Regions from separate parts of the Bacillus cereus group sp. RP43 genome, predicted to be linked through region 3. Evidence: predicted binding sites of a transcription regulator. Region 3 holds the regulator's gene; each other region holds the start of a gene.

Region 1 (10,844 bases), 150 kb from region 3:
TATGTTATCTGATATTGTTTTACATCCAGCAACAGAAGGGAACGGTTTTCTATCTTCTATTGTAGAAAGTGAGAAACGAGCACTCTTGCAACGAATTGAAGCTACTTATGATGATAAAATGCGTTATGCAAACGAGCGTTTAATTGAAGAAATGTGCAAAGTAGAACCATATCGCTTAAGTGCAAATGGGAAAAAAGAAAGTGTTGCTTCTATTACAAATGAAAGTTTGTACCAATATTATCAAAAAGTGTTAGCTGAAGATGAAATGGATTTATATATCATTGGTGACATTTCAGAAGATGCCGTGGAGCTTGTAAATAAGTATTTTTCGATTTCACCTCGCGCCATGAAAGAAAGAAATGTACTTCTTCATAAACGAAATAATGAAGAAAAAGAAATTGTTGAAAAACAAGAGCTAAAGCAAAGTAAATTAAATATCGGCTATCGAACATTCATTACGTATAAAGATGAAGATTATTTTGCATTACAATTGTTTAACGGATTATTTGGAGGATTTTCTCATTCGAAGTTATTCGTAAATGTCCGTGAAAAAAATAGTTTAGCGTACTATGCAGCATCGAGATTTGAAAGTCATAAAGGTCTGCTCTTCGTTATGTCTGGAATTGAAGCGAAGAACTTTGAAAAAGCTGTTGAAATTATTAAAGAACAGATGAAAGCAATGCAAAGCGGTGATTTTTCAGAGGAAGAGATTCAGCAAACGAAAAGTGTAATTCAAAATCAAATCTTAGAGGCAATTGATACACCACGTGGTTTTGTTGAAATGCTTTATCACGGGGTAATCTCAGAGCGTACGCGTCCAGTTGAAGAATGGTTAACGGGCATAGAAAGCGTGACGAAAGAAGAGATTGTGAAAGTTGCTAATAATATTGAACTAGATACAATTTACTTTTTACATGGAACGGAGGGAGAATAAATGGAGAAAATTGTGTATGAGCAATTAAAAGAGACGCTATATTATGAAAAACTTCCGAATGGATTAGACGTATATATCTTACCGAAACAAGGCTTCAACAAAACATTTGCAACATTTACGACGAAGTACGGTTCTGTTGATAATGCATTTGTTCCGCTTGGAAAAGAAGACATGACTCGTGTACCAGATGGAATTGCTCATTTCCTTGAACATAAATTGTTTGAAAAAGAGGATCATGACGCGTTTCAATTGTTTAGTAAACAAGGTGCTTCAGCGAACGCTTTTACATCTTTTACAAGAACCGCTTACCTCTTTTCCTGTACATCAAATGTAGAAAGAAATTTAAATACGTTGTTAGACTTTGTACAAGAACCGTATTTCTCTGAAAAAACGGTCGAAAAAGAAAAAGGTATTATCGGTCAAGAAATTCAAATGTACCAAGATAACCCAGACTGGCGTTTATACTTTGGGTTAATCGATAGTTTGTTTGTGAAACATCCGATTAAAATTGATATTGCAGGGACGATTGAGTCTATTAGTAAAATTACAAAAGACCTATTGTATGAGTGTTATGAGACTTTTTACCATCCAAGCAATATGTTATTGTTTGTTGTTGGAGCAATTGATCCTGAAAAAACAATGGATTTAGTTCGTGAAAATCAAGCGAAAAAAGATTACGAAAATCAACCGAAAATCGTTCGCTCTTTTGAAGAGGAACCAGAAGAAGTAAATGAAAAGAAAAAGATTATTTCAATGCCTGTTCAAACTCCAAAATGTTTAGTGGGTATTAAGGCAACGAATTTAAAAGAAAAAGGGCAAGTTCTTTTAAAACAAGAAATTGCGCTTACATTACTTTTAGATTATTTATTTGGAAAAGGGTCAGTTCATTATGAATCTTTATATAATGAAGGTCTTATTGATGATTCGTTTTCGTATGACTATACAGAAGAAAATAACTTCGGTTTTGCAATGGTTGGTGGAGATACGAAGCAGCCTGATGAATTGGCAGATCGATTAAAAGGTATTTTACTACAAACGAATTATGATCAGTTAGATGAGGATGCGCTGGAACGGGTGAAGAAAAAGAAAATTGGCGGATTTTTACGATCATTGAATTCACCTGAATATATTGCAAATCAGTTTACACGATATGCGTTTAATGAATCTAGTTTATTTGATGCTCTTACAGTGTTAGAAGGATTAACTGTTCAAGACCTACAACAAGCAGCAAAAACATTATTAATTGAAGAGAAAATGAGTGTCTGCCAAGTGTTACCAAAAAAGTGAAGTAATATGTGAATGAAAAACGCAGTATCTATATCCCTCATCTAACGTTTGGTTATTGCCAAATGGTAAGATGAGGGTATTATTTATTTATACATAAAAGATAAGAGAGGGAATTTATGAAAAAGTATGCATTAGTAACTGGAGGAAGCGGAGGGATTGGCTCTGCTATTTCGAAGCAGTTAATTGAGGATGGTTACACAGTCTATATTCATTACAATAAAAGTGAAGAGAAGGTAAGGGAGTTACAAAAGGAATTTGATGCAGTGATTCCTGTGCAAGCAAATTTAGCTTCTATCGATGGAGCGGAGAAATTGTGGAGACAAATCGAACATCCTATTGATGTTATTGTATACGCAGCTGGAAAGAGTATCTTTGGATTAGTAACAGATGTTACGAATGAAGAATTAGATTATATGGTGGAGCTTCAAGTGAAGAGTGTATATAGACTTCTATCGATGGCGCTTCCACCGATGATCGGGCGGAGAAGTGGTAATGTTGTTGTTATTTCATCCATTTGGGGGCAAATAGGAGCGTCTTGTGAGGTGCTGTACTCAATGGTGAAAGGTGCACAAAATTCATATGTGAAGGCTTTAGCGAAAGAAGTTTCTTTAAGTGGATTGCGCGTTAATGCGGTAGCGCCAGGTGCGATCGAAACAGAAATGTTAAATGTATTTTCAGAAGATGAGAAAAATGAAATTGCTGAAGATATTCCATTAGGTAGAATAGGACTACCCGAAGAGGTAGCAAAAACAACCTCCTTCCTTGTTTCGCCAGGAGCTTCTTATATTACGGGGCAAATTATTGGAGTCAATGGCGGTTGGCATTGTTAAAAATTTCTTACATAAAAAATAAAAAAATGCACAAATTAAGCATGATTCTATTACTCAATAGTGAGGTGCTTAAACATGTCAGTGTTAGATAACTTTGATCAGTGGAAGAGCTTTTTAGGAGAACGTTTAGAACAAGCGGGGGGAAAAGGGCTTGATGGTGGTGCCGTATCAGATATGGCATTTCGTGTTGGTGATTATTTAGCAAATGAAGTAGAAGCGCGCAACGATCAAGAAAAATTATTGTCTGAGCTTTGGAAAGTTGCTGATGAACAAGAGCAACATACAATCGCAAATTTAATGGTGAAGTTTGTACAACATAAGTAAAAGTAGAGAGGAGAAGCTCCTCTCTACTTTTTTTGTATAATAATTAGGAGGAATAGATTATACATTTAGCTTCCCTATTAAGGTGAAATCATATAATATAGTACGTAGGTGTAAAGTAAGCGTGGGGGAGTGATCTTGGATGATTGAATGGTATTTTGAATATGAAATACATAAAAACCGACCTGGCTTACTTGGTGACGTTTCTTCGTTAATCGGTATGCTTGGCATCAATATTGTCACAATTAATGGTGTAGATAATGCACGACGTGGACTTTTGCTTATGTGTGATAATCAAGAACAAATCTCTAGACTTGAATCAATTTTAAATACGATGGATAATATAACGGTAACGAAATATCGTCCGCCAAAGCTTAGAGATAAGCTAGCAGTTAGACATGGTAGGTACATACAACGAGATGCAGACGATAAGAAAACATTTCGATTTGTGCGTGATGAACTAGGATTACTTGTAGACTTTATGGCGGAGATAATGAAAAAAGAAGGTCATAAACTAATTGGGATACGAGGAATGCCTCGTGTCGGAAAAACAGAATCTATTGTTGCCGCAAGTGTTTGTGCAAATAAGAGATGGTTATTCGTATCATCTACTCTCATTAAGCAAACTGTTCGTAGCCAATTGATTGAAGATGAGTATAGCGACGATAATATTTTCATACTAGATGGAATTGTGTCGACAAAGCGTGCCAATGAAAGACACTGGCAGCTCGTTCGTGAAATCATGAGATTGCCTGCAACGAAAGTTGTGGAACATCCGGATGTGTTTGTGAGTCAGTCAGAATACACATTGGATGATTTTGATTATATTATCGAATTGCGTAACGATTATGATGAAGAAATTCAATATAATTTAGTAGATGAAATTGAGCAAGGTACGCAAAATAATTTCTCTATGTTCGACTTTTAAAGAAATATTGAGGTGTTAGTAGTGACGGAATTAGGAAAAAAGCTGACAGAAGCAAGAGAAGTAAAAGGCTTGTCTATTGATCAGCTGCATGAGATTACAAAAATTCAAAAACGCCATTTAGTAGCGATTGAAGAAGGCAATTATGATGTGTTGCCAGGAGCTTTTTATGCGCGTGCATTCATTAAACAATATGCAGATGCTGTTGGATTAAATGGAGAAGAACTGCTTGTAGAATATCAGAGTACGATACCACAATCTGAAAAACGTGAAGTTCCACAAGTATCAACTGGACAAAAAACACAAGAAACAATGCAAAAGTCTTCATCATGGCCAATTGCAGATCATATGCCAAAAATTTTGATTGCGTTGTTAGTAATCGCATTTGGAGTGGTAGTCTGGTTTGTTATTCAAGCGTTAACTGGAAAAGATGATAGGCAAGTTCCAAATGCTCAAAGTGAGAAAATTGAGGTTCAAAAAGCAAAAGATTCTCCGTTAGATACGAAGAAAGATGAAGCGAAAGCGGAAGAACCAAAAAAAGAAGAACCAAAAAAAGAAGAACCAAAAAAAGAAGAACCAAAGAAAGAGGAACAACCAGCACAACCAACTGGACAACAAGAAGTGAAAGTAGTTGGAACAAGTGGTAAGGTATCTACTTTGGAAATTCATAATAATAAAACATTAGAACTGGAAATATCGGGTAAAGGTGCGAGTTATGTAGATGTTAAAGATGAAGCTGGGAACGAAATTCTAAACACTACAGTACAAGGTGGCCAAATAGAAAAACGTGATTTATCAACAGTAAAAGAAGTGCGACTTAATATTGGAAATGCAACGAATGTTGAAGTCAAACTGAATGGCCAAGTGGTTGCTTTCCCATTGGATCCAGAAAAAGAACTTCACCAAAGATTGGTGATAAAAAACCAAGGGATAGAGCAACCAGCACAATAACAGTCATCGCTTCGATGACTTTTTTCAATGAACAAATGTTTTTGATATGATGGAGGAATAGCTGTGAATTTACCAAATAAAATTACAATATCTAGAATCTGCTTAATTCCAATTTTTATGGTAATTATGCTAGCGCCCTTTGAGTGGGGCTCATTTATAATTGGTGATGTAGAGTTACCGATTCAACATTTAGTAGGGGCGCTTATCTTTATTATTGCTTCGGCTACAGATTGGATTGATGGACATTATGCAAGAAAGTATAATCTTGTAACGAATTTAGGGAAATTCCTTGACCCGTTAGCAGATAAATTACTTGTTTCGGCAGCACTTATCACGTTAGTAGAGATGCAATACGTACCTGCTTGGATCGTTATTGTAATTATAAGCCGTGAGTTTGCAGTAACAGGTTTACGCCTTGTACTTGCTGGGACAGGGGAAGTAGTTGCAGCAAATCAGTTAGGGAAAATTAAGACATGGACACAAATTATTGCGATTGCAGCATACTTATTGCATGATGTACCGTTAAATTTACTGCATATTCCAGTTGCGGATATTTTCATATGGATTGCATTATTCTTTACCGTTATTTCAGGGTGGGATTATTTCTGGAAAAATAAAGATGCTTTTGTAAACTCAAAATAGAAGTTTATGGGGGAATTGGGATGAATGCTGAAATTATTGCGGTTGGAACGGAATTGTTACTTGGACAAATTGCAAATACAAATGCCCAGTTTTTATCTGAAAAGTTAGCTTCAATCGGAATTAACGTGTACTACCATACTGTTGTTGGGGATAATAACAAGCGATTACAAAAGGCAATTGAATTGGCTGAAGAACGAGCTGATATGCTCATTTTTACAGGTGGATTAGGACCGACAAAAGATGATTTAACGAAAGAAACAATTGCGTCTAGTTTAGATGAAGAGCTTGTGTATGATGAAAAGGCATTAACATCGATAAGCGATTATTTTAAGCGTACAGGCCGTGAATTTACGGAGAATAATAAAAAGCAGGCGCTCGTTTTAAATGGATCGACTGTATTTGCGAATGATCACGGTATGGCACCTGGTATGGGGTTAAATAAGAACGGAAAAGTTTATATTCTATTACCAGGACCACCAAAAGAAATGAAGCCGATGTATATGAGTTACGTAGAGCCGTTTTTATGCAAGTTTACAACGGGGGAAAATATTTATTCTCGTGTTCTTCGTTTTTTCGGTATTGGGGAATCTCAATTAGAGGTGAAAGTTCAAGATTTAATTGATGGACAAACGAACCCAACCATTGCACCACTTGCAAATGATGGAGAAGTGACATTACGTTTAACTGCCAAACATCATGATGCTGATGAGGCGGAGAAACTGATACAGCATGTGGAAGAGTTGATTTTAGAAAGAGTAGGAGAATTTTTCTACGGATATGACCAAGATTTCCTTCATTACAAAGCAATAAGGCTATTGAAGGAAAAGGGGTTAACTTTAGCATGTGCAGAAAGTTTAACAGGTGGTCTTTTTGGGAATCAAGTAACAGAAAATGCTGGTGTTTCGTCTGTATTTAAAGGCGGTGTCATTTGTTATCAAAATGATGTGAAGCAACAAATTTTACATGTACCTGAAGAGGTGTTACGCACTGACGGCGCGGTTAGTAAACAGTGTGCTCGTTATCTTGCTGAAAATGTGAAAAAACTGTTAAATGCAGATGTCGGGATTAGTTTTACTGGAGTGGCAGGACCGGATGCTTCAGAGCATAAAGAACCAGGGACAGTATTTGTTGGATTGGCGATTAAAGATGAACCAGCTGTAGTCTTCTCGCTTAATTTAAGTGGAAGTCGTCAACAAATTAGAGAGCGCTCTACAAAATATGGATTTTATCATTTATTTAAAAAGCTAGAAGAGATATAAATTTCTTCTAGTTTTTTTGTGGGAAAATCTAGTTTTATTCGATATAAAATAAAAAATCGAATAAATGTTCGATTTTTGTTGGCAAATTGAATTGAAAATAGGTATAATAAGATTAGCAATTGAGTTAAGGAGGAATTTTGAATGAGTGATCGTCAAGCGGCATTAGATATGGCGTTAAAACAAATAGAGAAGCAATTCGGTAAAGGTTCAATTATGAAATTAGGAGAACAAGCGGAGCGTAGAATTTCTACAATTTCAAGTGGTTCTTTAGCACTTGATGTGGCACTAGGGGTAGGCGGATACCCACGTGGACGTATTATTGAAATTTATGGACCTGAAAGTTCAGGTAAAACAACAGTTTCATTACACGCAATCGCGGAAGTGCAGCGTCAAGGTGGACAAGCGGCGTTCATCGATGCGGAGCATGCAATGGATCCTGTATATGCACAAAAATTAGGTGTTAACATCGATGAATTACTATTATCACAGCCTGATACAGGAGAGCAAGGTCTAGAAATCGCAGAAGCACTTGTACGAAGTGGCGCGGTTGATATTATCGTAATTGACTCTGTAGCAGCTCTTGTACCGAAAGCTGAGATTGAAGGGGACATGGGTGACTCTCACGTTGGTTTACAAGCACGTTTAATGTCACAAGCACTTCGTAAACTTTCAGGTGCAATCAACAAATCAAAAACAATCGCAATCTTTATCAACCAAATTCGTGAAAAAGTCGGGGTTATGTTCGGGAACCCAGAAACAACTCCAGGTGGTCGTGCGTTGAAATTCTATTCAACTGTCCGTCTTGAAGTGCGTCGTGCTGAGCAATTAAAGCAAGGTAATGACATCGTTGGTAATAAAACGAAAGTAAAAGTAGTTAAAAATAAAGTAGCACCGCCATTCCGTGTTGCTGAAGTTGATATTATGTATGGAGAAGGTATTTCAAGAGAAGGTGAAATCTTAGATATGGCTTCTGAACTTGATATCGTTCAAAAGAGCGGTGCTTGGTACTCTTATAATGAAGAGCGCTTAGGGCAAGGTCGTGAAAATTCGAAGCAATTCTTAAAAGAGAATACGGATTTAAGAGAGGAAATTGCTTTCTTTGTTCGTGAACATCACGGAATTGGTGAAGACTCTGGTGTTGAAGGCACGGAAGATTCAACTCTTCAAGATTAAAAAATAAAAGACACGGTCCCGTGTCTTTTATTTTTTAATTCATTATGAAAGCGTTGTATATAGCTAGAGATAAAATATTTATTCTATCCAAAAGGCTATGTATAAAGAGGGATATTCATATGTTTTGAGTGAATGAATTGGGATTTACTAAGGTTTTCCAGGATAATATGCCGTCTGTTTTTTAAATCCATATAAGATTCAGGGCTGAAGGTAAAGAAAGTAAAAGTAGACAACGCTTGACAATGAAAATTGCGATAGATACAATGAGAATGTATATTTTTTCTTATATACGATATACTCTTCTCAAGAAGAGAAGTAATATTCGGAGTAAGACTTAAATCTTGCCGAAATAATAATATGACATTTTAATTGTGAAATGAAGAAAGTCCCTTAAAAAAGCGGGACGACGGTCTTTGCTGTACGTTGTCATTCAATGTACATGCCGACAGTCTTTTTTCATTCATAGCAAGGGGAGGTGAAATCATGAGTAGTACAGTTTGGATACTCATCTCCATTTTGCTTGCAACAGTCGGTGCAGTTGTTGGCTTTTTTGTTCGAAAGTCTATTGCCGAAGCGAAGATTAATGGTGCAGCTAATGAAGCAAAACGTATTCTAGACGAAGCGAATCGTGATGCTGAAGCACTTAAGAAAGAAGCGCTTTTAGAAGCAAAGGATGAAATTCATACACTTCGTACAGAAGCTGAATTAGAAATTCGTGACCGTAGAAGCGAATTACAAAAACAAGAAAATCGTTTAATGCAAAAAGAAGAGAACCTTGATCGTAAAGACGAAACGCTCGATAAACGCGAGCAACAGTTAGAAAAGAAAGAGGAATCTCTTGTAGCGAAACAACAACAGATTGAAGAGTTGGAAAGCAAAGTGGGAGAGTTAGTTCAAAAGCAACAAACAGAATTAGAGCGCATTTCCAATCTGACCCGCGAACAAGCGAAAGCAATTATTCTTGGTAAAGTGGAAAGTGAAGTTTCTCATGAAATTGCCGTTATGGTAAAAGAAAGTGAAGTTCGCGCGAAAGAAGAAGCGGATAAGAAGGCAAAAGAGATTTTATCTCTTGCAATGCAAAGATGTGCAGCTGATCATGTTGCTGAAACAACCGTTTCGGTTGTAAATCTTCCAAACGACGAAATGAAGGGACGTATTATCGGACGTGAAGGTCGTAATATTCGTACGTTAGAAACGTTAACAGGTATTGACCTTATTATCGATGATACACCAGAAGCGGTAATTCTATCTGGATTTGACCCGATTCGTCGTGAAACAGCTCGTATCGCTCTTGATAAACTAGTACAGGATGGACGTATTCACCCAGCGCGTATTGAAGAGATGGTCGAAAAATCAAGACGTGAAGTGGACGAGTATATTCGTGAAGTCGGAGAGCAAACAACGTTTGAAGTGGGTGTTCATGGCTTACATCCAGATTTAATTAAAATTTTAGGTCGTTTAAAATACCGTACAAGTTACGGACAAAACGTCTTAAAACACTCTATGGAAGTTGCATACTTAACTGGACTTATGGCAGCGGAGCTTGGTGAGGATGAAAAACTAGCAAGACGTGCTGGTCTATTACATGATATCGGAAAAGCAATCGATCATGAAGTAGAAGGTAGCCACGTTGAAATTGGTGTTGAACTCGCAACGAAATATAAAGAGCATCCTGTTGTAATAAACAGTATCGCATCTCACCATGGTGACACAGAACCAACTTCTATCATTGCAGTTCTAGTTGCTGCAGCAGATGCATTATCAGCTGCAAGACCGGGAGCTCGTAGTGAAACGCTTGAGAACTACATTCGTCGTCTTGAAAAGTTAGAAGAAATTTCAGAGTCTTATGAAGGCGTAGAAAAATCTTTCGCAATTCAAGCAGGACGTGAAGTTCGTATTCTGGTAAAACCAGATACAATTGATGATTTAGAAGCTCATCGTTTAGCTCGTGATATTCGAAAACGTATTGAAAATGAACTGGATTATCCAGGACATATTAAAGTAACTGTTATTCGTGAAACACGCGCAGTGGAATACGCAAAATAAAGTGGTGAAACACCACTTTATTTTTTTGTGTTGGAATTGGGTAAAATAAAGAAAATTATTTATGAGCAGTATGCAAGTGAAGAAACTTATAATAGATAAATTGTAACTGTTGTAAGGAAATAGCTTTAAGTTATAGTATGGTAATAAAAAATGTAGTACATAGAAAGGGTAAGACATATGAGAATATTATTTGTTGGGGATGTAGTAGGATCTCCTGGTAGAGACATGATTCAACAGTACGTACCGGCATTAAAGAAAAAATATACACCCACAGTAACAATTATTAATGGAGAAAATGCTGCGGGTGGACGTGGAATTACGGAAAAAATATATCGAAACTTTTTAGAGTGCGGGGCACAAGCGGTTACACTTGGAAACCATGCTTGGGATAACCGTGAAGTATTTGAATTTATCGATGATGCAAAATATCTTGCAAGACCAGCTAACTTCCCAGAAGGAGCGCCGGGAAAAGGGCT
Region 2 (10,844 bases), 1.5 Mb from region 3:
GTTGGATACCACGTTCATTTGCAAGAATCATGTTGAACAAAGTTGTTTTTCCACTTCCATTTGCTCCTACAATAGCAAGCTTTGCACCAGGGGCGATTGTCCCGTTCATATTTTTAAATAGTGTGCGGTCGCATATTTTCTTCGTTGTGTTATTAAACTGAACAATCGCTTTACTATGAATGGGTGTATGATATTGCAGATCAAACTGAGCTTGAGAAAAATCTTTCGGTTTTTCTTTCTTTTCCAATTTTTCAAGACGTGTCTCTAACGCTTTCGCTGCTTTGCTAACATTTTCTTGACCGTGTGCACCACTTAATTTATAAAGTTTAGATTCAGATGAACTGAACCGCGTTGGGACTTTTGTCATGCTAGAAGCACGTTGCTTTCTTTGTAAAATTGATTGCTCTAAACGATTTTTTTCGTTTATATATTGCTCATATTCCGCTTGTTTTTGTATTCGCTCACGTTCTTTTTGTTTTCGATAGTTTGAATAATTCCCTTTATATTCTTGAATAGTACCATCTTCAATTTCGATGATTTTGGTACATATGGCATTTAGGAAATCGCGATCATGTGATATTAAAACTAGTGCACCTTTATAAGATAAAAGTGCCTTTTCTAATTGCTCTGTACCGAGCATATCTAAGTGACTTGTTGGTTCATCAGCAAATAGAATGCCTGCATCTTGTTCGAGGGCATGGGCAATCTTTAGGCGCATTCGTTCCCCGCCGCTCATTGAGTCAGCAACGTTTGAAATACTCCATTTTCCTTTTGCAAGAGAAGAAGCGGTGTCCGGTAGTGCCTCGCTAAGCTGAGGAATGATGGAGACAGAACTATGATGAGTTACTGTGCCTTGGTCAGCCTCTATTTCTTTACTTAATATTTGTAATAACGTAGATTTTCCAGCTCCGTTGACTCCAACAATTCCTATACGATCGTTTGCTTGAATTTCCAGTGATGGTAACGTAAATAGGGTGCGATCACCAAAGCTCTTTTCAATATTACGTGCGAATAAAATGGTCATAAAAAAACCTCCCTAGTTTCACTAGAGAGGATAAACGTCGCCCTTGAATGTAAAAATCGTACATAAATAAACGATTTTTCACATGATCGTATCGAAAGAAAGTATCGACAAATGGACAGACTAATCCTCTGCTAGTTTTCATCATTTTTGTTCACTATTTGTGATGGATGAAATAAATAAGAGAATTAGAACTTCATTGGTCAAAGTACCTTCCTTTCATAATATTATTTTCATTGTATGCGCATACAAATGGATTTGTCAAACTTATTTCTGTGTGCTATTTTTGAATTTATTATTATACAATTGTGCTTTTGACAGCGCCTCAGCATCGTTCTTGATTTCATCCAATCCATTCGCATCCCCAATAATATACCCTTCAAATGATGAACCAACAAAATCAAAGATATATTGGAACTGGGCGATAAGCGGCAATGCTTTCAGTTTTGGACTGTCTCCGCCAACGATGACAACGTACATTTTTTTACCTTTCATTTTCTCTTTGAAATGAAGAGATGTATCACGCAAGCTTTGTGACCAGCGATCAACGAAGTTCTTCATGTGGCCGCTCATTCCGTACCAGTATAGTGGCGTAGCAAAGATAATCGTGTCGTGCTCTAGCATACGCTCAATTAACTGCCCATAGTCATCATTTACAGATTGAAATCCTTCTGCATCATGACGTTGGTCTGTAATAGGATAAATGGTATGGTCACGCAAGTAAATTTGTTCTGCTTTCATTCCATCAATCATCATATAGGTTAAGGCTTCCGTATTCCCATTTTGTCTTGAACTGCCGTGTATGACAAACATGTAATCATTCCTTTTCTTTTGTTTGTTTTAGGAGTGAAACGTGTTTTTGCAAATTCGCTTGAATGTTGGAAAGTAATGAGATTTGCCTTGTTACTTCATTGAGTTTGTCTTCGTAAAGCGCAAGGATACTACTGCACGGATTTTCGTACAGGTGTGGCTCGATTTCAAGGCAGCGCAGCATCCTTGTTGTCTCTTCTAAATTTAGGCCGAGCTGTAAATACATTTGGATAAGCTCTACTTTTTTAATGGCACTTTTATCGAAATCACGATAGCCGTTTGTGAGGCGATTTGAAGGGAGCAATCCCTTTTCTTCATAATGTCTTAGTGCTCTTTCGCTAACCCCAGTTTCTTTTGATAACTCTCCAATTCGCACTGCATTTCACTCCTTTTACATGTATTGTAAACCTTCACACTAATGTGAAGGTCAACTCTGTTTTTTCGCAAAAGAATCCACATGATTTAAGAACACTTGAATAGCTTTAGATGGAATAAAATATTTGCCGCGCACGATGGAGAATGGGCGGATTAGTTGTTCATTTGGAACTTCGACGTGGAATAGCTCTTTTGCAAGTAGCTCTTTCCGCACAGTCCAGTCTGAAAGGATAGCGATGCCGAGCCCGGCAGCGACGGCTTCCTTTACACTTTGAATACTGCTGAATGTAAAGAAGCGTTTCATTTTCAAATGATGTTGGTGTATAAAGCGATCGCTATAGGCACGTGTGCCAGAACCGCTTTCCCTTAATACCCAGACTTGATCTTGCAATGTATTTTCGTTAATTCCCTCGATATGGAGCAATGGATGATTTGGAGGGACGACGAGCTTCATTTCATCTTGCATAAACGTTTCAACATCTACGTCAGCGTATACGACTTGGCCTTCCACTAAGCCGATATCAATTTGATTAGAGCGGAGGCTTTGCAAAACTTCTTCCGTATTGGAGATAAAGGTATGAACCTCGACGTGTGTATTTTCATTGGCAAAGCGCGCAAGTATTTTCGGAAGTAAGTATTCGCCAATTGTAAAGCTAGCGCCAATGCGGAGCGTCCCTGTTACAACGTTATGTAGTTCATTAATTTCTTGTTTGGCATCTTCGTAAAGAGAGAGCATTTGCTTTGCGTGTATGTATAATATGTTTCCTGCTTCTGTAACTTGGACGTGCTTTGGGGAGCGCTGAATGAGTGTAGTTCCAAATTCATTTTCCAGGTTGCGAATGTGCATGCTTACACCGGGTTGTGAAAGGTTTAAAAGTTCTGCTGCACGAGAGAAATGTTTTTGTTCAACGACAGTCACAAAGATTTTCAAAATGTCGACGTTCATTTGTTAGGCCCCTTTATTTTTGCTTTTATTTTATCATAAGTATTTCTGATGATAGAGATTCAATATTGATATTAAACTTATTATAAAAATTCTCTTATAATGTAACTAGAAAGAACATGCATGTTCCAATACGATTATTGGGGTGGTACAAAGTGGAACAAACACTTGTTATACAAAAGAAGAAGGGCTTTGGATTTTCGCAAGGTATTGGGATTACGTTATTAATCGCAATCGCCGCGAAATATTTAGCAGAGCTTCCATTTTTAAATATTATGGGACAATTAGTAATCGCTATTCTAATCGGGATGGTTTGGCGCGCAGCAATCGGGATTCCTCAAGAAGCGATAGCGGGAACGAACTTTGCGAGTAAGAAGTTGCTTCGCTTCGGGATCATTTTACTTGGAATGCGATTAAATCTTGTTGATATTGCAAAGGCGGGGCCGAAAGTATTGGTCATCGCAGCGGTTGTTATTACATTTACCATTTTTGTTGTATATGGACTAACGAAAGTATTTAAAGTAGAAAAGAAACTTGGGATTTTAACAGCATGCGGGACGGCAATTTGCGGTGCGGCAGCGGTTGTGGCAATTGCACCGCAAGTGAAAGCGAAAGATGAAGAAACGGCAGTTGGGGCAGCGATTATTGCAATTTTAGGTACAATATTTACACTTATTTATACATTATTATATCCAGTGCTTGGCTTATCTCCGTACGGTTACGGTGTATTCTCGGGAGCGACGCTGCATGAAATTGCTCACGTAATTGCGGCTGCGGCGCCAGGCGGTAGCACCGCTGTAGACATCGCAGTTATTGTGAAATTAACGCGCGTAGCGATGCTTGTGCCAGTAGCGATTTTAATTGGATTATGGTTTGGTAAGAGCGAGGGAAGCAAGGAAAAAAGATCGTGGCGCGACCTTCCAATTCCTTGGTTCATCTTCGGATTTTTAGCAATGAGTGCGGTGCATTCGCTTGGGATTATCCCAGAAGTTGTTGCCGGATATATTGTAGTAATTGCGTACATGCTTATTGCAATGGCGATGGCAGGGCTAGGTTTAAATGTAGAGTTTAAAACGTTCCGCAAATTAGGAAGTAGGGCATTTGTGGCAGGATTAATTGGCTCGGTTTGCCTTTCGGTACTTGGGTACGTTCTTGTATATGCATTGGGATTTATGTAGTAGCAAAGAGGCATCTTGTAGATGTCTCTTTTTTTACCTTTTTTTGTAAAGATATCTTTACTTGTATTTGGAAAATATTTATAATTAAAGTAAAGATATCTTTACTTTCGAAGGTGGAGCCTATGGGTGTGAAAAATAAAATTAAAGAATTACGAAAACAACATCATATAACGCAAATTGAAATGGCAAAGGCGATGCAGGTGACGCGTCAGACGATCGTGGCGATTGAGAACCATCACTACAACCCGAGTCTAGAGTTATCCCTAAAAATCGCCAAATATTTTGGAATGAAGGTAGAGGAAATATTTACGTTGGAGTAAGGGGAGAGAAAATGAACGATACTAAAAAGTTGTATATCGCTACTGTCTTAGGATTATGTGGAGGGGACGTTTTAGTTCGTATTTGTCCTTCTCATTGTTTACATTGGTGCGAGCAAAGTCGTAGGCAGAGATGTCATACCTACGCCAGAAATATTCATTGTATGTAGTTTCTTATTTGCTGGTAGTCTCATCGTAGGAGTTATGGTGGGAAAACGAGCATAGCGATAGGAGGAATGAAAAATGCAAGACGAGTTTGAGAGATTTCAGTCGGATAAAGCGTTTAAATATTTAGGGGTATTTTTAGTAATTAGTTTAGCGATATGGAGTTTGTATAATTTAATTGTTTACAGAAGTGCTGGTATGCCATTTGTTTTATTTGTACTAGGGCAGTTTGTTTATTTCTTTGTGAACTATTGGCCGAAATGGAAATATAGAAATAGTAAAGAGGCTGATCGTGTATGAGTATGGTATCGACGAGTGTGTTAGCAACAAGAAATAATAGATAGAAAAAGGGGAACTGGGATGGGATTACCGGTGTTATGTGTCGCTACAGCTATATTTGCGCTTCTTTGGGGAATGCAAAACTTTTCTCGTAATCCAGTGCCGAGTATTTGTATTATGATTGGTACTGTAGGTTTATCATATTATTTATTACTATCAGCGCATTACCATAAAACAGCAACGAGTGTTGTTGTTGGAGCGCTTATTTTATCTTGTGGACGTGCTGTGCAAAAGGGGTTATTTCCATAAAAGCTGTTTATACAAAAGGTATAAACAGCTTTTTGTATTTTTTTTACAAACTACTTGAAAGTTACGTTACGTCACCTTTTATAATGAAGGAGAAGAGGTGATGGAGTTGATTTCAATTCAAGAACTAACGAGGGAAACAGGGGTTACAGTAAGGACGTTACGTTATTATGATCAAATCGATTTATTAAAGCCGAGTGGGAAAACTGATGGAGGACATCGGTTATATAGTGAGAGAGATGTTGTTCGTTTGCAGCAAATTTTATTTTTAAAAGAAATGGGTTTTTCATTAAAAGAGATTACGAATATGTTAGTAAAAGGTGAGATTAATTCAAAAGACTCGCTTGAAAAACAACTTAGATTTGTACAGGAAGAACAAAAGAAATTCAATCGAATGGAGCGTGTTTTACAAGCCGTTGTGTATTCGGTAGATGTGGAGGGAGAACTGGATTGGAAAGTTATGTTTGAACTCATTCAGCTTTCGAAACAGTCTCCTCGTATACGTGAAATATTCCAAAATGAATTGTTTTCAAAGGAAGAGCAAGATTTACTTCATAATTTGCCAAATATGAGTGAGGAAGATCCGAATGTGTTAGAGTGGGTAGATTTATTAAAGCAATTAAGTAATTTTATGAAAGACGGTAAGGAAGCATCGTGTGATGAAGTACAAGAGGCAACGAAGAAATTAATGCAGAAGTGTTTAGAGATGGCTAATGGTGATGAAGCATTTTTAGATAAATTGTGGGAAGTAAGAAAGTCAAAAGAAGATTCACAGAAAATGAGTATGTATCCAATTGAGGAAGAGCTTCTAGTATATATGGATGAGGCTTTTCGTATATATGATGAAAGGGAGAGGAATAAATGAGTATACTCGCGGAATATCGATGGTATTTTTTAATTGGGGCAGAGATTGTATTTTGGTTATCAGCTATCGGATTCTTTTTACTAAGGTATGGATTTCGCTTGAAAAAGGCGAGTTTTATTATGGGGATTGTGCTACTCGTAAATGAAGTGTTTATTTTAACTTTAGGAGTAGTGGACTACTATCAAACAGGGAAGTTCTCTAATTTTCAAATCATTACTGTAATTATATTATTGTATGCTGTGTTTTACGGGAAAAAGGATTTGAAGAAGCTAGATATATATGTACAAAAATTAGTTGCGAAGTGGCGGAATGAACCGGCGCCTATTATCGAAGAACCACTTGAAGTAACAGGGATGGCGCATGCGAAGCAGGAAATAAAAAATTGGGTTTTACATCTTATTTTGTTTGTTGCGGTTCATATATTCTTTTTCTTCATGTATGGGCTTATTCCAGTAGAACAGTGGGGAAATTGGTTAGAGTCAGGAATCGTTTTAAATAAAACAGCAAGCCGTGTAAGCCAAGTATGGGCTATTGTTCTTTTAGCGGATACTGCGATTTCATTTTCATATGTTATTTTTCCGAAGAAGGAGAAAGGAAATAAGAAGCTACTTTCATAGAGGAAAGTAGCTTTTTCTAGTATACCAATAGTTTGTATAGGAGAGGATAATAATAGGAAAAAAAACAGGTTTTATATGCTTATTTCTCCTTAGTTTAGTAGCATGTTCACAACCTAACAGTGCAATTGATAAGAAGAATGATGTCGTTGCAAAGGGGGCAGAAATTTCTAATCTAGATAAATTCGAGAAGTTCGTTTGGAATGTGGAACAAGGGAAAGTTGATAAAATAAGAATTGTACAGTATACACATGAAGGTGACCCGATTTTTCAAATGTTAGAGCATAGTGGGACAGATATACTTCATGTGTTAGACAATAGGCAAGATCAATTTGCTGGTAATCATACAGGTATATATGAAGATAGTTGTAAAAGGATTGTTAAAGAGCAATGTGAATTAGAAACGGCATATAGGTTAATAGATTGTACGAATGAAAATGGGCGCAATGGATATGACTTATTATATGTACTTAAAAAATAGAGTTAGTAGAGGAAGGGAGTATTTATTCCTTCCTTTTTTATGTATATATTGTCGAAAGTTTTACCGAATATCTGTTCGTTTTTTTAGGTTTTTTATGGTCATTCGTGGTAAAATAATAATACAGATTTTTATGAGGAGGTCGGTTTTTAGTTGGAACATCCATTTGAAATTATCTCAGAATATTCCCCGCAAGGCGATCAGCCGGGAGCGATAGAGAAGCTTGTAGAGGGAATTAATAGTGGAAAGAAAAAGCAAGTGTTGCTTGGAGCGACAGGAACGGGTAAGACATTTACGATTTCAAATGTCATTAAAGAGGTGCAGAAGCCAACACTTGTAATGGCTCATAATAAAACGTTAGCAGGACAGTTATATAGTGAGCTGAAAGATTTCTTTCCTAACAATTCTGTGGAGTATTTTGTTAGTTATTACGATTATTATCAGCCGGAAGCGTACGTACCACATACGGATACGTTTATTGAAAAAGATGCGCAAATTAACGATGAAATTGATAAATTACGCCATTCGGCAACGTCTTCCTTATTTGAACGAGATGATGTTATTATCGTTGCGAGTGTGTCGTGCATATACGGTTTAGGTTCTCCGGAAGAATACCGTGAGTTAGTTGTTTCACTTCGAGTCGGTATGGAAAAGGACCGCAATCAATTGCTTCGTGAACTTGTTGATGTACAGTATGGCCGTAATGATATTGATTTCAAGCGTGGTACATTCCGTGTGCGCGGAGATGTAGTTGAAATCTTCCCCGCATCACTTGACGAGCATTGTATTCGAATTGAATTTTTCGGGGATGAAATAGATCGTATTCGAGAAGTAAATGCATTAACGGGTGAAGTATTAGCAGAACGTGATCATGTAGCAATCTTCCCGGCATCTCACTTCGTTACACGTGAAGAAAAGCTGAAGGTCGCTATTGAAAATATTGAAAAAGAATTAGAAGAGCGTTTAATAGAATTAAATGATAACGGTAAATTGTTAGAAGCGCAGCGCATAGAACAACGTACACGCTATGATTTAGAAATGATGCGCGAGATGGGTTTTTGTTCAGGGATTGAAAACTATTCCCGTCATTTAACACTTCGTCCAGCAGGTTCAACGCCGTATACGCTTTTAGATTATTTTCCAGAGGATTTCTTAATTGTTATGGATGAGTCGCATGTATCAGTTCCGCAAGTAAGAGCGATGTATAACGGGGACCAAGCACGTAAGCAAGTGCTTGTTGATCATGGATTCCGTCTGCCATCAGCTTTAGATAATAGACCGCTCACGTTTGATGAGTTTGAAGAGAAAACGAATCAAGTTATTTACGTTTCGGCAACGCCAGGACCGTACGAGTTAGAGCAGTCACCGGAAGTAGTAGAACAAATTATTCGTCCAACAGGGCTTTTAGATCCACCAATTGATATACGACCAATTGAAGGACAAATAGATGATTTATTAGGAGAAATCCATGACCGGATTGCGAAAAATGAACGTGTATTAATTACGACTTTAACGAAGAAAATGTCAGAGGATTTAACGGACTATTTAAAAGATGTAGGAATTAAAGTGAACTATCTTCACTCTGAAATTAAAACGTTAGAACGTATTGAAATTATCCGTGATCTTCGCCTTGGTAAATTTGATGTACTTGTCGGTATTAACTTATTACGAGAAGGATTAGATATTCCAGAAGTATCACTTGTAGCTATTTTAGATGCTGATAAGGAAGGGTTCCTACGTTCAGAGCGTTCATTAATTCAAACAATTGGTCGTGCGGCGCGTAATGCAAACGGCCGCGTTATTATGTACGCAGATCGCATAACGAGATCAATGGGAATTGCAATTGAAGAAACACAGCGTCGTCGTAGTATACAAGAAGCTTACAATGAAAAGCATGGTATTACGCCGAAAACGATTCAAAAAGGAGTACGTGACGTTATTCGTGCGACAACAGCAGCTGAGGATACGGAAACATATGAAGCAACACCAGCTAAGAAGATGACGAAAAAAGAGCGTGAAAATACAATTGCGAAGATGGAAGCAGAGATGAAAGAAGCAGCAAAGGCGTTAGATTTCGAGCGTGCAGCTGAATTAAGAGATTTACTATTAGAATTAAAAGCGGAAGGGTGAAAAGAGTGAGTAAAGATTTTATTGTTGTAAAAGGTGCTAGAGCGCATAATTTAAAAAATATTGACGTAACCATTCCGAGAAATCAGCTTGTTGTTGTGACGGGATTGTCTGGTTCAGGGAAATCATCGTTAGCATTCGATACGATTTATGCAGAAGGGCAGCGTAGATACGTGGAATCTTTATCCGCGTATGCACGCCAGTTTTTAGGGCAAATGGATAAGCCGGATGTTGATACGATTGAAGGTTTGTCTCCGGCGATTTCAATTGATCAAAAAACGACCAGTCGTAATCCTCGTTCAACGGTTGGAACGGTAACAGAGATTTATGATTATTTACGTTTATTATTCGCGCGAATTGGTACGCCGATTTGTCCGAATCATGGAATTGAAATTACATCACAAACAGTGGAACAAATGGTAGACCGTGTTCTTGAATATCCTGAACGCACGAAATTGCAAGTGCTAGCGCCTATGGTGTCAGGGCGTAAAGGTACGCATGTGAAAGTATTAGAAGATATTAAGAAGCAAGGTTATGTTCGTGTGCGCGTTGATGGAGAGATGCTGGATGTATCTGAAGAGATTACTTTAGAAAAAAATAAGAAGCATTCAATTGAAGTTGTTATTGACCGTATTGTTGTGAAAGAAGGAATTGCAAGCCGACTTGCAGATTCACTGGAAAGTGCTTTAAAGCTTGGTGGGGGCCGAGTTTTAATTGATGTAATGGGAGAGGAAGAACTTCTATTTAGTGAACATCATGCTTGTCCACATTGTGGTTTTTCAATCGGAGAATTAGAGCCGCGTATGTTCTCGTTCAATAGTCCGTTCGGCGCGTGTCCTTCTTGTGATGGACTTGGCTCGAAGCTCGAGGTAGATTTAGAACTTGTTATTCCGAACTGGGATGTATCATTAAATGAACATGCGATTGCTCCTTGGGAACCGACAAGTTCACAATATTACCCGCAATTATTAAAATCTGTGTGTAATCATTACGGCATCGATATGGATATATCGGTGAAAGATATACCGAAGGATTTATTTGATAAAGTGTTGTACGGAAGCGGGGAAGAGAAGGTTTATTTCCGCTATGTGAATGAATTTGGTCAAGTAAAGGAAAATGAGATTTTATTTGAAGGTGTTATTCCGAATATCGAGCGTCGTTATCGTGAGACGAGTTCTGATTATGTTCGTGAGCAAATGGAGAAATATATGGCAGAGCAAGCTTGTCCAAAGTGTAAAGGTGGACGCTTAAAGCCTGAGAGTTTAGCTGTTTTCGTTGGTGATAAAACGATTGCCGATGTAACGAAATATTCTGTTCAAGAAGTACAGGAATTCTTCTCGAATGTTGAGCTAACTGAGAAACAACA
Region 3 (10,844 bases):
TATATTTTTGTCAGTAAATATGTTTCAAGCGCAAACGGCCCAGTTACTATTAATCATTCTCATTTTTTCAAGACTATGGCCAAGATTCATGACGATTCAGTCAAATTTAGAACAACTGGCTGCAAGCATTCCTGCCTTTAAGTCATTATGGGAATTACAAGGGGAATGTAATGAAGCGATTGAAATGCAGGATATACATCAGCAAAAACATATAAAGCCGATTTGTATAGAACAGGGTATTGAATGTAAGGATGTTTATTTTCGGTATAATAAGAAGGAGCATTTGTATGCACTTCAAAATATTAATGTGAAAATACCAATCAATAGTATGACGGCTATTGTGGGACATTCGGGAGCTGGGAAGAGTACATTAATTGATGTTTTAATGGGATTGATTCAACCAGAGAAAGGTCAAGTATTAATAGATGGAACTCCTCTTACAAGTGAAAATTTATTGTCATTGAGACGAGCTATTAGTTATGTGCCACAAGATCCTTTCTTATTTAATGCAAGCATAAGAGAAAATTTATTGATGATTGATCCGAATGCGAGTGAAGAACAAATTTGGGCTGCATTAGATTTCGCGGCGGCAGCTGAATTTGTACGAATGCTTCCAAAAGGGCTTGATACTCTCATTGGAGATCGTGGAGTGAGACTTTCAGGTGGTGAACGTCAACGACTTGTATTAGCTCGAGCTATTTTAAGACAACCATCCATTTTAATATTAGATGAAGCTACGAGTGCATTAGATACTGAAAATGAAGTGAAAATCCAATCAGCAATAGAAAGATTGAAAGGAACGATGACTATTGTTGTTATTGCGCATCGGTTATCTACGATCCGTAATGCAGATCAAGTTATTGTTTTAGGAAAAGGTGAAATTGTTCAAAAAGGTGAGTTTAATCAATTGGCTAAAGAGAGAAAAGGTATATTTCGAAATTTATTAGGGTCACAAATGGAAGTGGGTTCATAGAGGAGAAAGATTGAATGAAATCTTGTATTATTGTAATTCGAGTTGAATGAAAGCCCGGATAATGGTCAGTTACAACAGATCTTATCCGGGCTTTTATATTTGTATTTTGTAAATTTAGGGAATAAATATAATTTAGTACCTTGCAATAAATAGTACTGAGTGGTATATTGTGGATAAAGTAGGTACCGTGTATTGAACAGTACTGAAATGAGAAAGGGGGATTGTCCTTGAACGTTCAGTTTAAAAAAGGTGTGTTAGAACTTTGTGTATTGGCACTTGTAAAACGTAAAGATTGTTATGGTTATGAACTTGTTCAGCAAATCTCTAATAAATTTTTAATATCGGAAGGTTCTGTATATCCGTTATTACGTCGTTTAACGAAAGAGGGATATTTTCAAACGTATTTAAAAGAATCCACCGAAGGACCGCCACGTAAATATTATCAACTAACAGAGCAAGGAGAGATGCAACTTACGTTATTAGTAACGGAGTGGCGTGATTTTGCTAAAGGTGTTCAAGAAATTATTGAAGGGGTGGAATGGGATGAGTAAAGAACGGTTTCTTAAAGAATTATCAAGTCATCTTAGAAAGTTACCAGAAGAAGAGCGACAAGATATTTTATTTGATTATGAAGAGCACTTTCAGTTTGGGATGGAAGAGGGGAAAACTGAATCAGAAATAATAAAGGGACTTGGCTCTCCAAAGGTAATTGCGAAAGACTTGCTTGCTTTGTATCGCTTTGATGAGATGAAAAGGGATCCATCGACTTCGAATATAACAAGAGCTGTCATGGCAGCGATTGGACTTAGTTTGTTTAATTTTATTATTGTGTTAGGCCCGTTAGTTGCAATTATCGGTTTTATATTTTCTTTTTGGGTCGGTGGGATTGCTAGTGTAGTGACACCATTTTTCGTTATTGTAAAAGTATTTATGGGTACTTTTATATGGTTGGATCTTTTCGTTAGTATAACGTTTGTTGGAGTAGGTTTGTTGTTATGTATTGTAGCTTATTATAGTACGAAGTGGTTTAAAAGATTATGTGTACGCTATGTAGTATGGAACTTCAAAATGATAAAAGGGGAGTAGATGATGAAAAAGATATTATTAGTAGCTATCGCTTGTATCATTATTGGAGTAATAGGGATTTCACAAACATATGAAAAAGCAGTACAAACTGCAGGAAAAGGAGATAAAGAGGACGTAATTAAAAACGAAACGCTAAAAAATGTAGAAGTTAAGTTAGATGCTGGAGATATTGTTGTCCAAAAATCTCCTGATTCCTCTTTTTATGTAAAGCAAACAGGAGACGTAAGTAAACAGGAGATTCGTATTGCTGAAGATGGTGATACATTAAAAGTCATAGGGGAAATAGAAAAAGGTGTTTCATTTGATTTTTCATTTTACAATTTTGGATTTCAAACGCCTACATTAACTATATTAGTACCTGAACGTTCTTATCAAGAGATAAAAGTAAATTCATCCGCTGGACAAATAGAAATAAGTAATGTGAAAAGTGACCGCGTAAGTGTTGAAACACTCGCCGGAGAAGTGGATTTGAAACATGTAACAGCAAAGAGTGTGGAGGGGTCTACAAAAGCTGGCGAGGTGAATTTTAAAAAAGTCATAGGGAAAGCAACAGCAAAAACGGCTAGTGGGGATATAAATATTATTGATCATGATTCTAAATATGATTTAGAAGCAAGTTCAACTGCTGGAGATGTAGAGATTACTTTATTGGAAAAACCACAAGATGCAGTTATAACTGGGCAAACCGCTGCTGGAGACGTGACAATATTTAATGAAGAAAATAAAAATATAACGATTGGTAATGGTAGTAAAAAGATTAGCGGTAAAACCGCTGCTGGAGATGTTACTATTGAAACGCGTTAATAATTAATGAAATAAATTCTTTTGAATGAACGGAAATCTATCAAAATATAAAAAGAAGATAATTCCCTATATAAATAAGGGAATTATCTTCTTTTTATTATTTTTAATGTAAATCACGATATACGCCAATTACTTTTCCGATAACTGACACTTGTTTTAAAATGATAGGTTCTAGTGAAGAGTTTTCCGGTTGTAGACGGAAATGATCTTTTTCTTTATAGAAACGTTTAACAGTTGCTTCGTTATCTTCTGTTAAAGCAACTACAATTTCACCGTTGTATGCAGACTGTTGTTGGCGAACAACAACTAAATCACCATCAAAGATACCAGCTTCAATCATGCTATCTCCAGAAATGCGTAACATAAATACTTGGTCTGCTCCAGCAACGATACTAGCTGGAAGTGGGAAGTGATCTTCTACACTTTCGACTGCTGTAATCGGTAAACCGGCAGTAACTTTTCCGACGATTGGAACTTGAATAACAGATTGTGTTTCTGTTTCCATTCGGTTGTCACCTAAAATTTCAATTGCGCGTGGTTTTGTTGGATCGCGTCGAATATATCCTTTTTCTTCTAGTCGTGATAAATGTCCGTGCACTGTAGAACTAGAAGCGAGGCCGACTGCTTGACCGATTTCACGTACGGAAGGTGGATATCCTTTTTCTTGTACTTTTAGCTTAATAAAGTCGAGAATGTCTTGCTGGCGTTTCGTTAACTTTTCCATGTTTTCTAACACCTCGTTTTCTTTCATTTTTCTTATTATTAAGTATAACATGCGAAAAAACATTCTACAAACATAAGTTCGAACGGAAGGCGAATTTATGATACACTATAAGGAAAATATAGTGAGAAAGAAGGGTTCAAAGTGAATGCAATTATTTATGCACGTGTGAGCACAACAAAAGAAGCGCAGGAAACATCATTATTGCGTCAAAAAGATGAATTATTGCATTTAGCTGAGCGCTATCAAATGAATGTTACAAAGGTGATTGAGGAGCAGGCTAGCGGTTATACAATTGAACGTGATGGCATATTAGAAGTGCTAGATACAATTCGCGATGAACAAGTTGATGTACTTCTAATACAAGATGAAACGCGCCTTGGTAGAGGGAATGCGAAAATTGCATTAATGCACTGTTTACATAAAGAGGGAATAAAAGTATATACGCATACGCATAATGGAGAATTAGAACTCTCTGACTCTGATTCGATGGTGCTAGATATAATTGGGATTGTTGAAGAGTATCAAAGAAAGATCCACAATTTAAAAATTAAGCGTGGCATGCAAAGGGCGATAGAGAAAGGATTTCGTCCGGAGAATAATTTGAAAAATCGTCATTTAAGTATAGGACGTGAGAAAAAAGAAGTGCCAATTGAGGAAATTGTACGTTTACGCCGGAATGAATTAACTTTTGAAGAAATTGCAGCAACACTTCGTGGTTTTGGTCATGATGTTTCAAAAGCAACTGTACATCGAAGATATGTAGAATATACAAAGCAATTGCTTGATAAAGAGGACTAACTATTGTATGATAATAATCAGTTTTGAGTAGAAGGGGGATTCGAGATGCCAAGTCACGAACTCATTGAACGCATTAACTTCTTAGCGAAAAAAGCAAAAGCTGAAGGCTTAACTGAAGAAGAACAACGTGAGCGCCAATCGCTACGTGAACAATATTTAAAAGGATTTCGTCAAAATATGTTAAACGAATTAAAAGGAATTAAAGTCGTTAACGAAGAAGGCACGGATGTTACACCGACGAAATTGAAAGCTTTAAAAAAGCAAGATAATGCAAAATTAAATTAAAAGATGGGCATAGCCCGTCTTTTTTGATATTAATAGAAAGATACGTGAGTAATAGCTTTCCAGTTGTAATGCTACTTCAATCGTTTCAATACATAGTGAGTGGTGAATTTAGACATATCAATTGATATGTCTTTTATTATGCACTTGTTGCGAAGGTAATATGTGAATAAATCGAATTGGTTATAGCTTTATTAGAAGCAATGATTGCAAGTGGATTGTATATGCAGTAATTCTTTAGGCAGGATAAAATAGATATGAGGGGAATATGCGTGTGACATTTGTTTTATAATTAGTAGGAGTACATGGTTGAAATTAATGTGCTTTTCATATTTGCGCTAAGCTTAAAATATGATCTTGTGTATGTGTTACTTTGATGGTAATTATTATTGATTTTATTTCGATGCAAAGGGAGAATACCTGCTTTATTTTTAGTTAGAGCCTTCTATTCATTTGCCACGCGCAGTAATGAAAGGTTAAATGTACATTTTTTATTTTTCGATTTAATGATATTGCATAAAAATACAGATAATTCCCTTTCTTTTTAAAATAAAAACAATAAAAAAGTATGTCATATTGAATACCCATACATTCCCGGAATCACTGTTTTTTTTATGAAAAATCAAAAAAACATCAACATATTTGTCGATACATGTTGTATAATCTTGCGTGGGAAGCTATCATATAAATGTATAAAACGTTTACTAACATACGCGAAGGGAAGAATAGCATGTCACATTCAATCGAACAACTTTCTATCAACACGATTCGCACATTATCCATTGATGCGATTGAAAAAGCAAACTCTGGTCACCCAGGAATGCCAATGGGTGCAGCACCAATGGCTTATACATTATGGACTCAATTTATGAAACACAATCCAAATAACCCAACGTGGTTTAACCGCGATCGTTTCGTATTATCTGCAGGTCATGGTTCAATGTTACTATACAGCCTACTTCATCTATCTGGTTATGACTTAACAATGGATGATTTAAAGAACTTCCGTCAATGGGGAAGCAAAACTCCAGGACACCCTGAGTATGGTCACACAGCAGGTGTAGACGCAACTACTGGTCCACTTGGACAAGGTATTGCAACTGCTGTAGGTATGGCAATGGCTGAAAGACACTTAGCGGCTAAATATAACCGTGATGCGTATAATGTAGTAGATCATCATACATACGCTATTTGTGGTGATGGAGATTTAATGGAAGGCGTTTCTGCTGAAGCATCTTCATTAGCTGCTCATTTACAATTAGGTCGTCTTGTTGTGTTATACGATTCAAACGATATTTCATTAGATGGCGATTTAAATCGTTCATTCTCTGAAAGTGTAGAAGATCGTTATACAGCATACGGATGGCAAGTAATCCGTGTTGAGGATGGAAACGATATTGAAGCAATCGCAAAAGCAATTGAAGAAGCGAAAGCTGACGAAAAACGCCCAACGCTAATTGAAGTAAGAACGACAATTGGTTTCGGTTCTCCAAACAAATCAGGAAAATCAGCTTCACACGGTTCTCCACTTGGTGTAGACGAAACAAAATTAACGAAAGAAGCATACGCTTGGACTGCTGAACAAGACTTCCATGTAGCAGAAGAAGTATATGACAACTTCCGTAAAACAGTACAAGATGTTGGTGAGACTGCACAAGCTGCGTGGAACACGATGCTCGGTGAATATGCACAAGCATATCCAGAATTAGCAAACGAACTGCAAGCAGCAATGAACGGTCTTCTTCCAGAAGGTTGGGAACAAAGCTTACCAACTTATGAATTAGGATCAAAAGCAGCAACACGTAATTCTTCAGGTGCTGTAATTAATGCAATTGCAGAGTCTGTACCATCATTCTTCGGTGGATCTGCTGACCTTGCTGGTTCTAACAAAACATACATGAATAACGAAAAAGACTTTACAAGAGCTGATTACAGCGGTAAAAACATTTGGTACGGTGTACGTGAGTTCGCAATGGGTGCAGCAATGAACGGTATCGCACTACATGGCGGTTTAAAAACTTACGGTGGTACGTTCTTCGTATTCTCTGACTACTTACGTCCAGCAATTCGCCTTGCAGCATTAATGCAATTGCCTGTAACGTATGTATTCACACATGATAGTATCGCTGTTGGTGAAGATGGTCCAACACATGAGCCAGTTGAACAATTAGCAGCACTTCGTGCGATGCCAAACGTTTCTGTTATTCGTCCAGCAGACGGTAACGAATCAGTTGCAGCTTGGAGACTAGCTCTAGAATCTACAAAAACACCAACTGCATTAGTGTTAACTCGTCAAGATCTTCCAACATTAGAAGGTGCAAAAGACGATACTTATGAAAAAGTAGCAAAAGGTGCATATGTAGTTTCTGCAAGCAAGAAAGAAACTGCTGATGTAATCTTAATTGCAACTGGATCTGAAGTAAGCTTAGCAATCGAAGCGCAAAAAGCTCTAGCAGCAGACGGCGTTGATGCAGCTGTTGTTAGCATGCCATCTATGGATCGCTTCGAAGCTCAAACTGCTGAGTACAAAGAATCTGTACTACCAAAAGCAGTAACGAAACGTTTCGCAATTGAAATGGGTGCTACAATTGGATGGCACCGTTACGTAGGTCTTGATGGAGATGTACTAGGTATTGACACATTCGGTGCTTCTGCTCCTGGTGAGAAAATTATGGAAGAGTATGGATTTACTGTAGAGAACGTTGTTCGTAAAGTAAAAGAAATGCTTTAATGATTTTAGAAAAATCTCTCCAGCATGGGGAGATTTTTCTATGTAATTGAGTTTTTTCGACAGGAAAAGTTTTTTCTCTCTCCGTAGTCAGACAATCATTGCAAATTTTCTCTTATATAATGTAGGGAAAAGGTTGTCCAGATCGGGAGGGAAAAAATGAAAACGTATGAATTGTATTTAATTCAAGAGGATATTGCGAAAGCTTACTTTGGTCGTGAATATTTGTTTTTTGATTTATTTGCTCGATTTTCAGAATCTGGGTCCCTTTCGGAGAAGAAAGTATTATATAAACAAATGACGTATATTACGATGCCGTTACAAGTAATGAAACTTCATCATAAATTAGAACAAGCTTTGCGTGTTCTTGGCAAATATGAAAGAACAAATCATATTCATACGCTTTATACAGGAGCTGAATACGGCGAAATAATGGTGAAACCACAATATATTCGAATGAATACTTCTGGAAATGTATCCATGGAAACAACTTTCTTTGAGGTGCTTAGAAAGTGTGAGTTAACATTTTTAGCGATGGATTATGAAAATAAAAAGTACGGTTGGTTAAACCCTCTCAAACAAGTACGAACATATGTGTAAAAAATGTCGAATAGTATCTTGTCTTATTGAAAAGGTTTTAGTACACTGTAAGGTAGACAACATGAAGGAGGAAAAGATATGCCAATGTGGTTAGGTATTCTAGTGGGCGTAGTAGCACTAGTAGCAGGCGTGGCGTTAGGATTTTTCATTGCCCGCAAATACATGATGAATTACTTACAAAAAAATCCACCAATTAACGAACAAATGTTAAAAATGATGATGATGCAAATGGGACAAAAACCTTCCCAAAAGAAAATCAATCAAATGATGAGCGCGATGAACAAGCAACAAACAAAATAAGCGCCAAAGGGCACTCTTACCGAGTGCCCTTTTCTTTTGAGTGCATAAGATGTTTAAAACTTTTAAAAATTCTGTGTTTTTGTTAAACTGAAAATATCGCTCATTTTAAGGGAGGAGGATAAATATGAAAGTGTTTTTGAATTTAGCTTGGTTTTTTAAACAAGAAAAACGAGCGTACATAATCGGAATTATTATGTTATTTGGTGTGGCGCTTCTTGAACTTGTAGCGCCAAGAGTACTAGGCATTGTAGTAGATGAAATTAATAATGGAACATTAACGTCTGAAAAATTGTTGAACTGGGTTATTCTATTAGTAGTTGTAGGAATTACGATGTATATATTACGTTACTTATGGCGTATTATGATTTTTGGATCTTCTTTAAAACTAGCTCGTCAACTCCGAAAGAATTTATATGAACATTTTACAAAGATGAGCCCATCCTTTTATCAATCACGTCGTACGGGCGATTTGATGGCACATGCGACAAATGATATTCAGGCGATTCAACAAACTGCTGGGGCAGGTGTGTTAACGCTCGTTGATTCATTAGCTGTTGGAGGATGTGTACTCGTAGCGATGGGGTTTACAATTAGCTGGAAGTTAACGCTGTTAAGTTTAATTCCGATGCCAATTGTAGCTATTTCTACAAATTATTATGGAACTTTATTGCATAGAAGATTTCATAAAGCACAGCAATCGTTTTCTGAAATCAATGATAAAGTACAAGAAAGTATGAGTGGGATGAAGGTAATTCGCTCACTTGGACAAGAGAAAGAGGATTTACAATCGTTTCGGAAGAAATCGGAAGATGTCGTACATAAAAATATGCTAGTCGCACGTATTGACTCGTTATTCGATCCAACGATTGCCCTAATTGTCGGATTTTCATTTTTAATCGCAATTTGTTACGGATCATTATTAGTTGTACGGGGCGAATTAACTGTAGGAGAATTAGTAACATTTACAACATACTTAGGGACTCTTGTATGGCCAATGTTAGCTTTTGGATGGCTATTTAATATTATGGAGCGTGGACGTGCTTCGTATGATCGTGTGGAGAAAATACTTTCACAGACTTCGGATGTAGTGAATAAGGAAGATGCTATACATGCTATAGCAAGTGGTGATGTTTCGTTTGCTGTTGATTCGTTTTCTTATAAAAAGAATGAACTATTAAACTTAAAAGATATTTACTTTAACTTAAGAAAAGGTGAAACGTTAGGAATTGTAGGGCGTACCGGTGCAGGGAAGACGACGTTATTAAAATGTTTAATTCGCGAGTATGACCACTTTAATGGTGAATTAAAAGTTGGTGAGCGGGATATTCGAGATTTAACACTTCACGGTGTACGCTCTGCAATTTCATACGTACCGCAAGATCATTTTTTATTTTCAGCGAGTGTTGGGGAGAACATTGCTTTTGGAAAGGCTGATGCTACATATAAAGAAATTAACAGGGCTGCTGAGATTGCTTGTATTCATAATGATATTATTCAATTTTCGGAAGGATATGAAACGGTAGTGGGTGAAAGAGGGGTTTCGCTATCAGGAGGCCAAAAACAGCGAATTTCAATTGCACGTGCGTTATTAACGAATGCTGAAATTTTAATTTTAGATGATTGTTTATCAGCTGTAGATGCAAAAACAGAAGAAACTATATTAACTGCATTGAAACGAGAAAGAGCAGAAAAAACGACGATTATTACTGCGCACCGTTTAAGTGCGATTCAGCATGCAAATCTTATTCTTGTTATTGATGAAGGTAAGGTTATGCAGCGTGGAACACATGAACAACTAATGAACGAAAATGGTTGGTATAAAGAAATGTATGAAAGCCAGCAGTTAGAGGCGTTGGTAGAGAAAGGAGGCGTATGATGGCTGAGAAAAAGCGGAGTGATTTAAGGCGATTGCTTTCTTATATGAGACCATATAAAGGGTTATTAGCGTTAGCATTTTTATTTCTAGTTGGTGCAACTGTAACTGAAATGATGGGTCCTTTTTTAATTAAACAATTTCTTGATGAACACTTAGTACCACGTAACTTTGAACAATCAGCACTTGTTACTCTATTTGTAGTGTATATTATTGCTCACTTATTAAAAGTATTATTTACGTATTTAGACTTATTGTACTTTCAAAATATCGCTTTTAAGATTGTTCAAGATATGCGAGTTGAAGTGTATGAACATGTTCAAAAATTGTCATTAAGTTTCTTTGATCGTACGCCGATTGGTACACTTGTATCTCGTATAACGAATGATACGGAAGCGATTAAGGATTTTTATGTTAGTGTACTATCAACATTCGTGAAAAATGTAGTCTTTTTAGTAGGGATTTTAGTAGCGATGTTTTTACTAGATGTAAAATTAGCGCTATTTTCGCTCATATTAATTCCAATTATGTTTGCGATTATGGTGCTGTATCGCCGGAAAAGTGCAGCTTTTTATTTAGAGGTACGTAATCAACTGAGTGTATTAAATGCAAAGTTAAATGAGTCCATTCAAGGGATGAATATTGTTCAAGTGTTCCGGCAAGAAAAGCGGATGAG

What was found. The regulator LexA, encoded in region 3, represses DNA repair genes until DNA is damaged. The targets are predictions, from matches to a motif close to CGAACATATGTTCG.
Region 1: the regulator LexA is predicted to act here: its motif matches at 7,207-7,220, upstream of recA (recombinase RecA).
Region 2: the regulator LexA is predicted to act here: its motif matches at 7,419-7,432, upstream of uvrB (excinuclease ABC subunit B).

Annotation. Positions count from the first base shown of each region.
Region 1 is NZ_JARVHQ010000001.1:1,639,680-1,650,523, forward strand. It holds gene yfmF (EF-P 5-aminopentanol modification-associated protein YfmF) at 1-934, shown strand, start outside; gene yfmH (EF-P 5-aminopentanol modification-associated protein YfmH) at 935-2,221, shown strand; gene ymfI (elongation factor P 5-aminopentanone reductase) at 2,338-3,051, shown strand; gene QCI75_RS08695 (DUF3243 domain-containing protein) at 3,127-3,375, shown strand; gene QCI75_RS08700 (DUF3388 domain-containing protein) at 3,515-4,300, shown strand; gene QCI75_RS08705 (helix-turn-helix domain-containing protein) at 4,322-5,248, shown strand; gene pgsA (CDP-diacylglycerol--glycerol-3-phosphate 3-phosphatidyltransferase) at 5,312-5,890, shown strand; gene QCI75_RS08715 (competence/damage-inducible protein A) at 5,911-7,149, shown strand; gene recA (recombinase RecA) at 7,291-8,322, shown strand; gene rny (ribonuclease Y) at 8,806-10,368, shown strand; gene QCI75_RS08730 (TIGR00282 family metallophosphoesterase) at 10,546-10,844, shown strand, end outside.
Region 2 is NZ_JARVHQ010000001.1:336,784-347,627, forward strand. It holds gene abc-f (ribosomal protection-like ABC-F family protein) at 1-1,024, opposite strand, end outside; gene QCI75_RS01620 (flavodoxin family protein) at 1,289-1,834, opposite strand; gene QCI75_RS01625 (MerR family transcriptional regulator) at 1,839-2,207, opposite strand; gene QCI75_RS01630 (LysR family transcriptional regulator) at 2,259-3,152, opposite strand; gene QCI75_RS01635 (YeiH family protein) at 3,305-4,327, shown strand; gene QCI75_RS01640 (helix-turn-helix transcriptional regulator) at 4,450-4,647, shown strand; gene QCI75_RS01645 (hypothetical protein) at 4,888-5,109, shown strand; gene QCI75_RS01650 (hypothetical protein) at 5,170-5,397, shown strand; gene QCI75_RS01655 (MerR family transcriptional regulator) at 5,498-6,259, shown strand; gene QCI75_RS01660 (hypothetical protein) at 6,256-6,876, shown strand; gene QCI75_RS01665 (DUF4362 domain-containing protein) at 6,923-7,354, shown strand; gene uvrB (excinuclease ABC subunit B) at 7,505-9,481, shown strand; gene uvrA (excinuclease ABC subunit UvrA) at 9,487-10,844, shown strand, end outside.
Region 3 is NZ_JARVHQ010000001.1:1,789,370-1,800,213, forward strand. It holds gene QCI75_RS09405 (ABC transporter ATP-binding protein) at 1-973, shown strand, start outside; gene QCI75_RS09410 (PadR family transcriptional regulator) at 1,201-1,524, shown strand; gene QCI75_RS09415 (DUF1700 domain-containing protein) at 1,517-2,059, shown strand; gene QCI75_RS09420 (DUF4097 family beta strand repeat-containing protein) at 2,060-2,863, shown strand; gene lexA (transcriptional repressor LexA) at 2,967-3,587, opposite strand; gene QCI75_RS09430 (YneB family resolvase-like protein) at 3,729-4,385, shown strand; gene QCI75_RS09435 (DUF896 domain-containing protein) at 4,431-4,670, shown strand; gene tkt (transketolase) at 5,398-7,398, shown strand; gene sirA (sporulation inhibitor of replication protein SirA) at 7,555-7,995, shown strand; gene QCI75_RS09450 (YneF family protein) at 8,074-8,295, shown strand; gene QCI75_RS09455 (ABC transporter transmembrane domain-containing protein) at 8,420-10,171, shown strand; gene QCI75_RS09460 (ABC transporter ATP-binding protein) at 10,171-10,844, shown strand, end outside.